2 regions of the Amycolatopsis sp. CA-161197 genome follow, and region 1 is predicted to be linked to the other one. Evidence: predicted binding sites of a transcription regulator. Region 1 holds the regulator's gene; the other holds the start of a gene.
The links. The regulator HspR, encoded in region 1, represses chaperone genes until heat shock. The targets are predictions, from matches to a motif close to ANNTTGAGTNNNNNNNACTCAANNT.

Region 1 (3,407 bases):
GTGGTCGTGCGTGACCGGCGGCGGGTCGACCCGCAGACCGGTGAGGTCCGTCCTCCTGCCCCGGAAGAAGTCCAGGTCGACGAGGCGCCCGCGCAGCACGCGGGCCCCTCGCTCGGCGACTCGGTGGACGACGCGGTCACGGTCGCGTCCGACGTCGAGAAGCAGCTGGCCGAGCGCACGGCCGACCTGCAGCGCCTGCAGGCGGAGTACGCCAACTACCGCAAGCGCGTGGACCGCGACCGCGAGTCTGTGGTGCTGGGCGCGAAGGCGTCGGTGGTCGGTGACCTGCTGCCCCTGCTCGACGACCTCGAGCGGGCCGAGCAGCACGGTGACCTCACCGGTGCGTTCAAGGCGGTCGGCGACAAGCTGGTGAGCGGCTTGCAACGAGCCGGTCTCGAGTCGTTCGGCGCGGAGGGCGAGCCCTTCGACCCGAGCGTGCACGAGGCCGTGCAGCACAACACCTCGCCGGACGTGGCGGGTCCGACGGTCACCGTGGTCATGCGCCGCGGTTACCGCTTCGGCGACCGGGTCCTGCGGGCGGCGCTGGTCGGGGTCACCGACCACGAGCCGGCCGCGGCACCGGTCGACCCGCCCGTCGGCGGCGAGCTGCCGCTGGACGGGTCGATCGATGAGCCGAACCAGCAGTAACAACCGTTTCGTAGCGAAAGGAGGAGGCACCCGATGAGTGCTCGGGAGTGGATGGGCAAGGACTTCTACAAAGAGCTGGGTGTCTCCTCCGACGCCACTGCGGACGAGATCAAGAAGGCCTACCGCAAGCTGGCCAAGGAGAACCACCCGGACGCCAACGCGGGCAACACCGCGGCCGAGAACAAGTTCAAGGCCGTGTCCGAGGCCTACGGCGTGCTGTCCGACGCGGCGAAGCGCAAGGAGTACGACGAGGCCCAGCGCCTCTTCGGCTCCGGCGGCTTCGGCGGCGGGTTCCCGGGCGGCGCCGGCGGCGCGGGCGGCTTCGACATGGGCGACATCTTCGGCCAGGCCGGCGCTGCCCAGCAGGGCGGCTTCGGTGGGCTCGGCGACATCCTGGGCGGCATCTTCGGCCGTCAGGGCCGGGCCGGCGGGGCCGCGTCGGCCAACCGGCCGCAGCGTGGCGCCGACGTCGAGACCGACGTGCGGATCGACTTCACCGAGGCGGTCAAGGGCGCGACCCTGCCGCTGCGGCTGTCGAGCCCCGCGACGTGTTCGACGTGTGGTGGCAACGGTGCGAAGCCGGGCACGTCGCCGCGCCAGTGTCCGACGTGTGGCGGTTCGGGTCTCGTCAGCCGCAGCCAGGGTGCGTTCGCGTTCTCCGAGCCGTGCCGCGACTGCCGCGGCCGCGGCCAGATCATCGACGACCCATGCCCCGAGTGCGGCGGCGAGGGCATCAGCACCCGCACCCGCACGCTGACCGTGCGCATCCCGCCGGGCGTCGACGACGACCAGCGGATCCGCCTGGCGGGCCAGGGCGAACCCGGCCGCGGTGGCGCGCAGGCCGGTGACCTGTACGTCCGCGTGCACGTGGCACCGCACAAGCTGTTCGGGCGCAAGGACCTCGACCTGACGCTGACCGTGCCGGTCGACTTCACCGAGCTCGCGCTGGGCACCACGATCACGGTGCCGACTCTCGAGGGCAAGGTGTCGCTGAAGGTGCCCGCGGGTACCGCGAGTGGCCGAGTGTTGCGCGTGCGCGGAAAGGGAATTCAGAAGCGGGACGGTTCGCAGGGTGACTTGCTCGTGACCCTGCAGGCTGCGGTCCCCGCCAAACTGGACGACAAGGCGCGCGAGGCCCTCGAGGCCTACGCGGAGGCGATGAAGGGCCACGACCCGCGGCCTGAGGTGACCGAGATGCTCGAAGGCAGGTGAGGGTGATGTTCGGCGGTATCCCGGGACTCCCGCACGGCGCGGACGAGGACACCCCCGTGTTCGTGATCTCCGTGGCAGCCCAGCTCTCGGGCCTCCACGCGCAAACCCTGCGCTCCTACGACCGCCAGGGCCTGGTCTCCCCGGGCCGGACCTCCGGCGGCGGCCGGAGGTACTCGATGCGCGACATCGCCCTGCTGCGCGAGGTCCAGCGCCTCTCGCAGGAGGACGGCGTCAACCTGGCGGGCGTGAAGCGGATCATCGAGCTGGAAAACCAGGTCGACGCCCTGCGCGCCCGGGTCCACGAGCTGACCGAGGAGCTGGCGTCCGCCTACGCCGCCGCCGAACAAGCCGCCGCGGCGGTGCACGCTTCGTACCGCAAGGACCTGGTGCCGACGCGGCAGCAGACGTCCTTGGTGGTGTGGAAGCCCAAGCGCCGCTGAGGTTTTCGTGGGACAGCCCCTTTGCCACCGGGTCGGTGGTGGAGGGGCTGTTTCGCGTTTGAGGTGCGGTGGTCCTCGCGCGCGGGTGCGTGTGCCGGTAGCGACCGGTCCGCTCGCGCGCGGTCCGTGACTGGTCCCTTCGCGCCCCGGTTAGTTCCGCGACCGGTCACTTCGCGCCACGGCACCTACGTGACTGGACCTTTCGCACCGCACGGCTCGGCACGAGCGGTCCGTTCGCGCGGCGGTGCAGGCGGTCCCGCCGCGTCCTGTCTGCGGCGCGAGTGGTCCCATCGCTACGGGTTGCGGACGCGAGGGGACCGGTGGCGCCGCCAAACGTGCGCGACTGGTCCCTTCGTGCCGTGCGCATGCGAGCTGGCCCTGCTGAAGAGCGCGACTGGACCGTTGGCGCTGCGCGTGTCTGCGTGAGGGGACCTTTCGTGCAGCAGCGCAGCAATGCAGCAATGCAGCAATGCAGCAGAGAACCGGCGAACCACCCAGACCGCGTCAGCCTTCCGAACCGTCCGACGGCTTCTTCAGGTACTCCCCGAAGAACGTCATCACCCGCTGCCACGCGTCGCGGTCCGAAGGTTCGTGGTAGCCGAACCCCACCACCTTCGCCAAGGCCTGCACCGGCGCCGGGCCCATTTTGTTCGCGAAGCTGTGCCCCGCGTCGGGGTATTCCTTCACGTCGTGGGGCACGTTGCGTTCCGTCAGGGCAGCCGAGAGCTTCGCCGCGGCGCCGCGCAGGGAGGGGTCGCGGCGGCCGAAGCTGGCGACCACGGGGCAGGCTTCGTCCAGGACGGACAAGTCGCGGGGCAGCTGGCCGTAGTACGGGGCCGAGACGTCGAACGAGCGCGAAGCCGCCACGAGCGCGAAGCCGCCGCCCATGCAGTAGCCGGCGATGCCGATCTTGCCGCTGCAGTCCTCACGCGCGGACAGCAGGACCCGCGAAGCCTCGATGTCGTCGAAGGCGCGGCCGCTGCGCGCGAACATGTCCTTGAACACCTGCCGCACGCAGCGGAACAGACCGCCGCGCGAGTAGAGGTCGGGGCTGAGCGCCAGGTACCCCTCGGAGGCGAACCGGTCGGTGATCTCGCGCGCGTCCTT
Region 2 (3,407 bases), 970 kb from region 1:
CGGCGCGTGGAGCAGCAGTGGCCGCTGGTGCGGCCAGGCGCGAAGCAGAACCGCGAGTTCATGAACCGCGCGGTGCGCGCCGCGCTCAAGGCCGGGATCCGGCAGTTCATCGACCTCGGCTCCGGGGTGCCGACGGCCGGCAACGTCCACGAGGTCATCGAGGCCGAGCTGGACGACGACGACCGCGCGACCGTGTTGTACGTGGACTACGAGCCCGTGGCCGTGGCCCACGCGACGTTGATCCTCGAGGAAGAGGCCGCCACCGACTGGGCGGGCATCCTGCAGGCCGACCTGCGCGACCCGAACGCCGTGCTGCGCTCGCCGATCACGCGGGAGTTCATCGACTTCTCCCGGCCGGTGTGCCTGCTGATGATGGCGGTGCTGCACTTCGTCGGCCCGGACGACGACCCCGAGGGCCTCGTCAAGGCCTACCGCGACGCGCTCGCGCCGGGCAGCTGGCTGTCGATCTCGCAGATGAGCGAGGGCGACGGCGACGGGCCTGCGCTCGAAGGCCTGCGCTGGTTCGTGGAGCAGTACCGCAAGACCAGCAACCCCGTCTGGATGCGTGACCGCGACGACATCGTGCCGTTCTTCGGCGGGTGGCCGTTGCTGGAGCCGGGCATCGTGCACCTGCCGGACTGGCGGCCGGAGCGTGAGCTGAACGCGGTGGAGGCCGAAGCCAGACCGTTCGCGTGGTGCGGGGTCGCGGAGAAGCCGTGACCGCGCCGGACGCGCCGGCCGGGGTGGACATCGAGAAGCCGTCGGCCGCGCGCGTCTACGACTGGTACCTCGGTGGTTCGCAGAACTGGGCCGTCGACCGCGAGTTCGGCCGGCGCGTGGAGAAGGTGTGGCCGCTGATCCGGCCCATCTCGCGGCAGAACCGGGCGTTCATGAACCGCGTGGTGCGCGCCGCGCTCGACGCCGGGATCCGGCAGTTCGTGGACCTCGGCTCGGGGGTGCCGACGGCGGGGAACGTCCACGAGATCGTGCGCGAGCGGCTGCCTGAGAACGAGCGCGCGTCCGTGGTGTACGTGGACTACGAGCCGGTGGCCGCCGCGCACTCACGCGTGATCCTCGAACGCGAGCACGCGGGCGACTGGGCCGGCCTCGTGCAGCGCGACATCCGCGACCCCGTGGCGCTGTTCGCCGACGAGACCACGCGGCGGCTCGTGGACTGGTCCGAGCCCGTGTGCCTGCTGATGATCACCGTGCTGCACTTCATCGGCCCGACGACGACCCCGACGGGCTCATGGCGACCTACCGCGCGAAGCTCGCCCCCGGCTCCTGGCTGGCCGTGACCCACGGCACCTGCCGCGACGACGCGCCACCCGAGCGCGCGGCCGAGGTGAAGGCCTTCATCGACGCCTACCGCGACACCTCCAACCCCGCCTACCTGCGCTCGGATGCCGAGATCCTGCCGTGGTTCGGCGGCTGGCCCCTGCTGGAGCCGGGCCTGTCCGCGCTGCCGGACTGGCGCCCCGACCAGCCGGTGTCAGCGCTGGAGGCGGAGACCCGGCCGTTCGCCTGGTGCGGGGTCGCGGAGAAGCCGCGACGGGGCCCACGTGCCTCTGACCTGCGAAAACAGCTGATCGCTGCCAGCGAACACTCCCCGGGAAACAAACCTGCCCCACGGATAGTTGAGCAAGGCAGACTCAACTAATCGAGGAGTGCACATGTCAGATCCCCGCCTCCTGCCCGTTCTCCCGCTCGATGACGACGTCGTGCTGCCGGGCATGGTGGTCCCGCTCGACCTCACCGACGCCGAGACCCGGGGCGCAGTGGAGTCCGCTCAGGCCAAGACGCCCGCGACGGCGTCGTTCCCCGGCATCCGCTCCGGCGCGGCCACCAAGGCCGAAGTGCTGATCGTCCCCCGCATCCACGGCGAGTACGCCGAGATCGGCACGGTCGCCACCGTCGAGCGCATCGGCCGGGTTCCCGGCGGCAAGGCCGCCGTTCTGCTGCGCGGCACCGGCCGCGCCGTGGTGGGCCGCATCGCGGACGGTCCCGGCGCCGCGCGCTGGGTCCACGCCGACGAGGCCACCGAGTTCACCGACGACCGTTCGGCGCAGCTCGCGTCCGAGTACAAGGCCGTGGTCATCTCGCTGCTCCAGCAGCGCGGTGGTTGGCAGATGATCGACGCCGTCCAGCAGGTCGAGGAGCCGTCCGCGGTGGCCGACCTGTCGGGCAACGCGCCGTACCTGGCCACGGAGCAGAAGATCGAGCTGCTCACCACGCTCGACGTGAGCAAGCGGCTCGAGAAGGCCATGGAGTGGAGCAAGGAGTACCTCGCCGAGCTCGAGGTGACCGACACCATCCGCAAGGACGTCCAGGAGGGCATGGACAAGCAGCAGAAGGAATTCCTGCTGCGCCGCCAGCTCGAGGCGATCCGCAAGGAGCTCGGTGAGCTCGACGGCAGTGACAAGGACGACGACTACCGCGCCCGCGTCGAGGCCTCCGACCTGCCCGACAACGTGAAGAAGGCCGCGCTGGCCGAGGTCGACAAGCTGGAGCGCACCTCCGAGCAGTCGCCCGAGGGCGGCTGGATCCGCACCTGGCTCGACACTGTCCTCGAACTGCCGTGGAACGAGCGCACCGAGGACGTGTACGACATCGCCGCCGCGCGCGCCGTGCTCGACGCGGACCACGCGGGCCTCGACGACGTCAAGGAACGCATCATCGAGTACTTGGCCGTGCGCAAGCGTCGCGCGGAGTCGGGGCTCGGCCCGGTCGGTGGACGCCGTTCGGGTGCCGTGCTCGCCCTCGCGGGCCCTCCCGGTGTCGGCAAGACGTCGCTGGGTGAGTCCGTGGCGAAGGCCATGGGACGCAAGTTCGTGCGCGTCGCCCTCGGTGGCATCCGGGACGAGGCGGAGATCCGCGGGCACCGTCGTACGTACGTCGGCGCGCTGCCGGGCCGCATCGTGCGGGCCATCAAGGAGGCCGGCTCGATGAACCCGGTCGTGCTGCTCGACGAGATCGACAAGGTCGGCGCCGACTACCGCGGCGACCCGACGGCCGCCCTGCTTGAGGTGCTGGACCCGGAGCAGAACCACACGTTCCGCGACCACTACCTCGAGGTGGAGCTCGACCTGTCCGACGTCGTGTTCCTCGCGACCGCCAACGCGCTGGAGACCATCCCCGGCCCGCTGCTCGACCGCATGGAGCTCGTCACCCTCGACGGCTACACCGAGCACGAGAAGGTGACGATCGCCCGTGACCACCTGCTCCCGCGCGAGCTGGAGCGCGCCGGCCTCGCGACCGGCGACGTGGTGATCACCGACGCGGCGTTCAGCCGGATCGCCGCCGAGTACACCCGCGAGGCGGGCGTGCGCGACGCGAACCGGACGATCGCCAAGCTGCTGCGCAAGATCGCGACGAAGGTGGCTCTCGACGAGACCGCGCTGCCGGTG

Region 2: lon (endopeptidase La) is a predicted target of HspR. The motif match lies at 1,635-1,659, and genes of this name have one in related genera.

Annotation. Positions count from the first base shown of each region.
Region 1 is NZ_CP192059.1:10,273,864-10,277,270, reverse strand. Features, by position in the region: gene grpE (nucleotide exchange factor GrpE) at 1-648, shown strand, start outside; gene dnaJ (molecular chaperone DnaJ) at 682-1,860, shown strand; gene ACQPXB_RS48685 (heat shock protein transcriptional repressor HspR) at 1,866-2,300, shown strand; gene ACQPXB_RS48680 (dienelactone hydrolase family protein) at 2,805-3,407, opposite strand, start outside.
Region 2 is NZ_CP192059.1:748,958-752,364, reverse strand. Features, by position in the region: gene ACQPXB_RS03715 (SAM-dependent methyltransferase) at 1-720, shown strand, start outside; partial or broken gene ACQPXB_RS03710 (SAM-dependent methyltransferase) at 696-1,549, shown strand; gene lon (endopeptidase La) at 1,674-3,407, shown strand, end outside.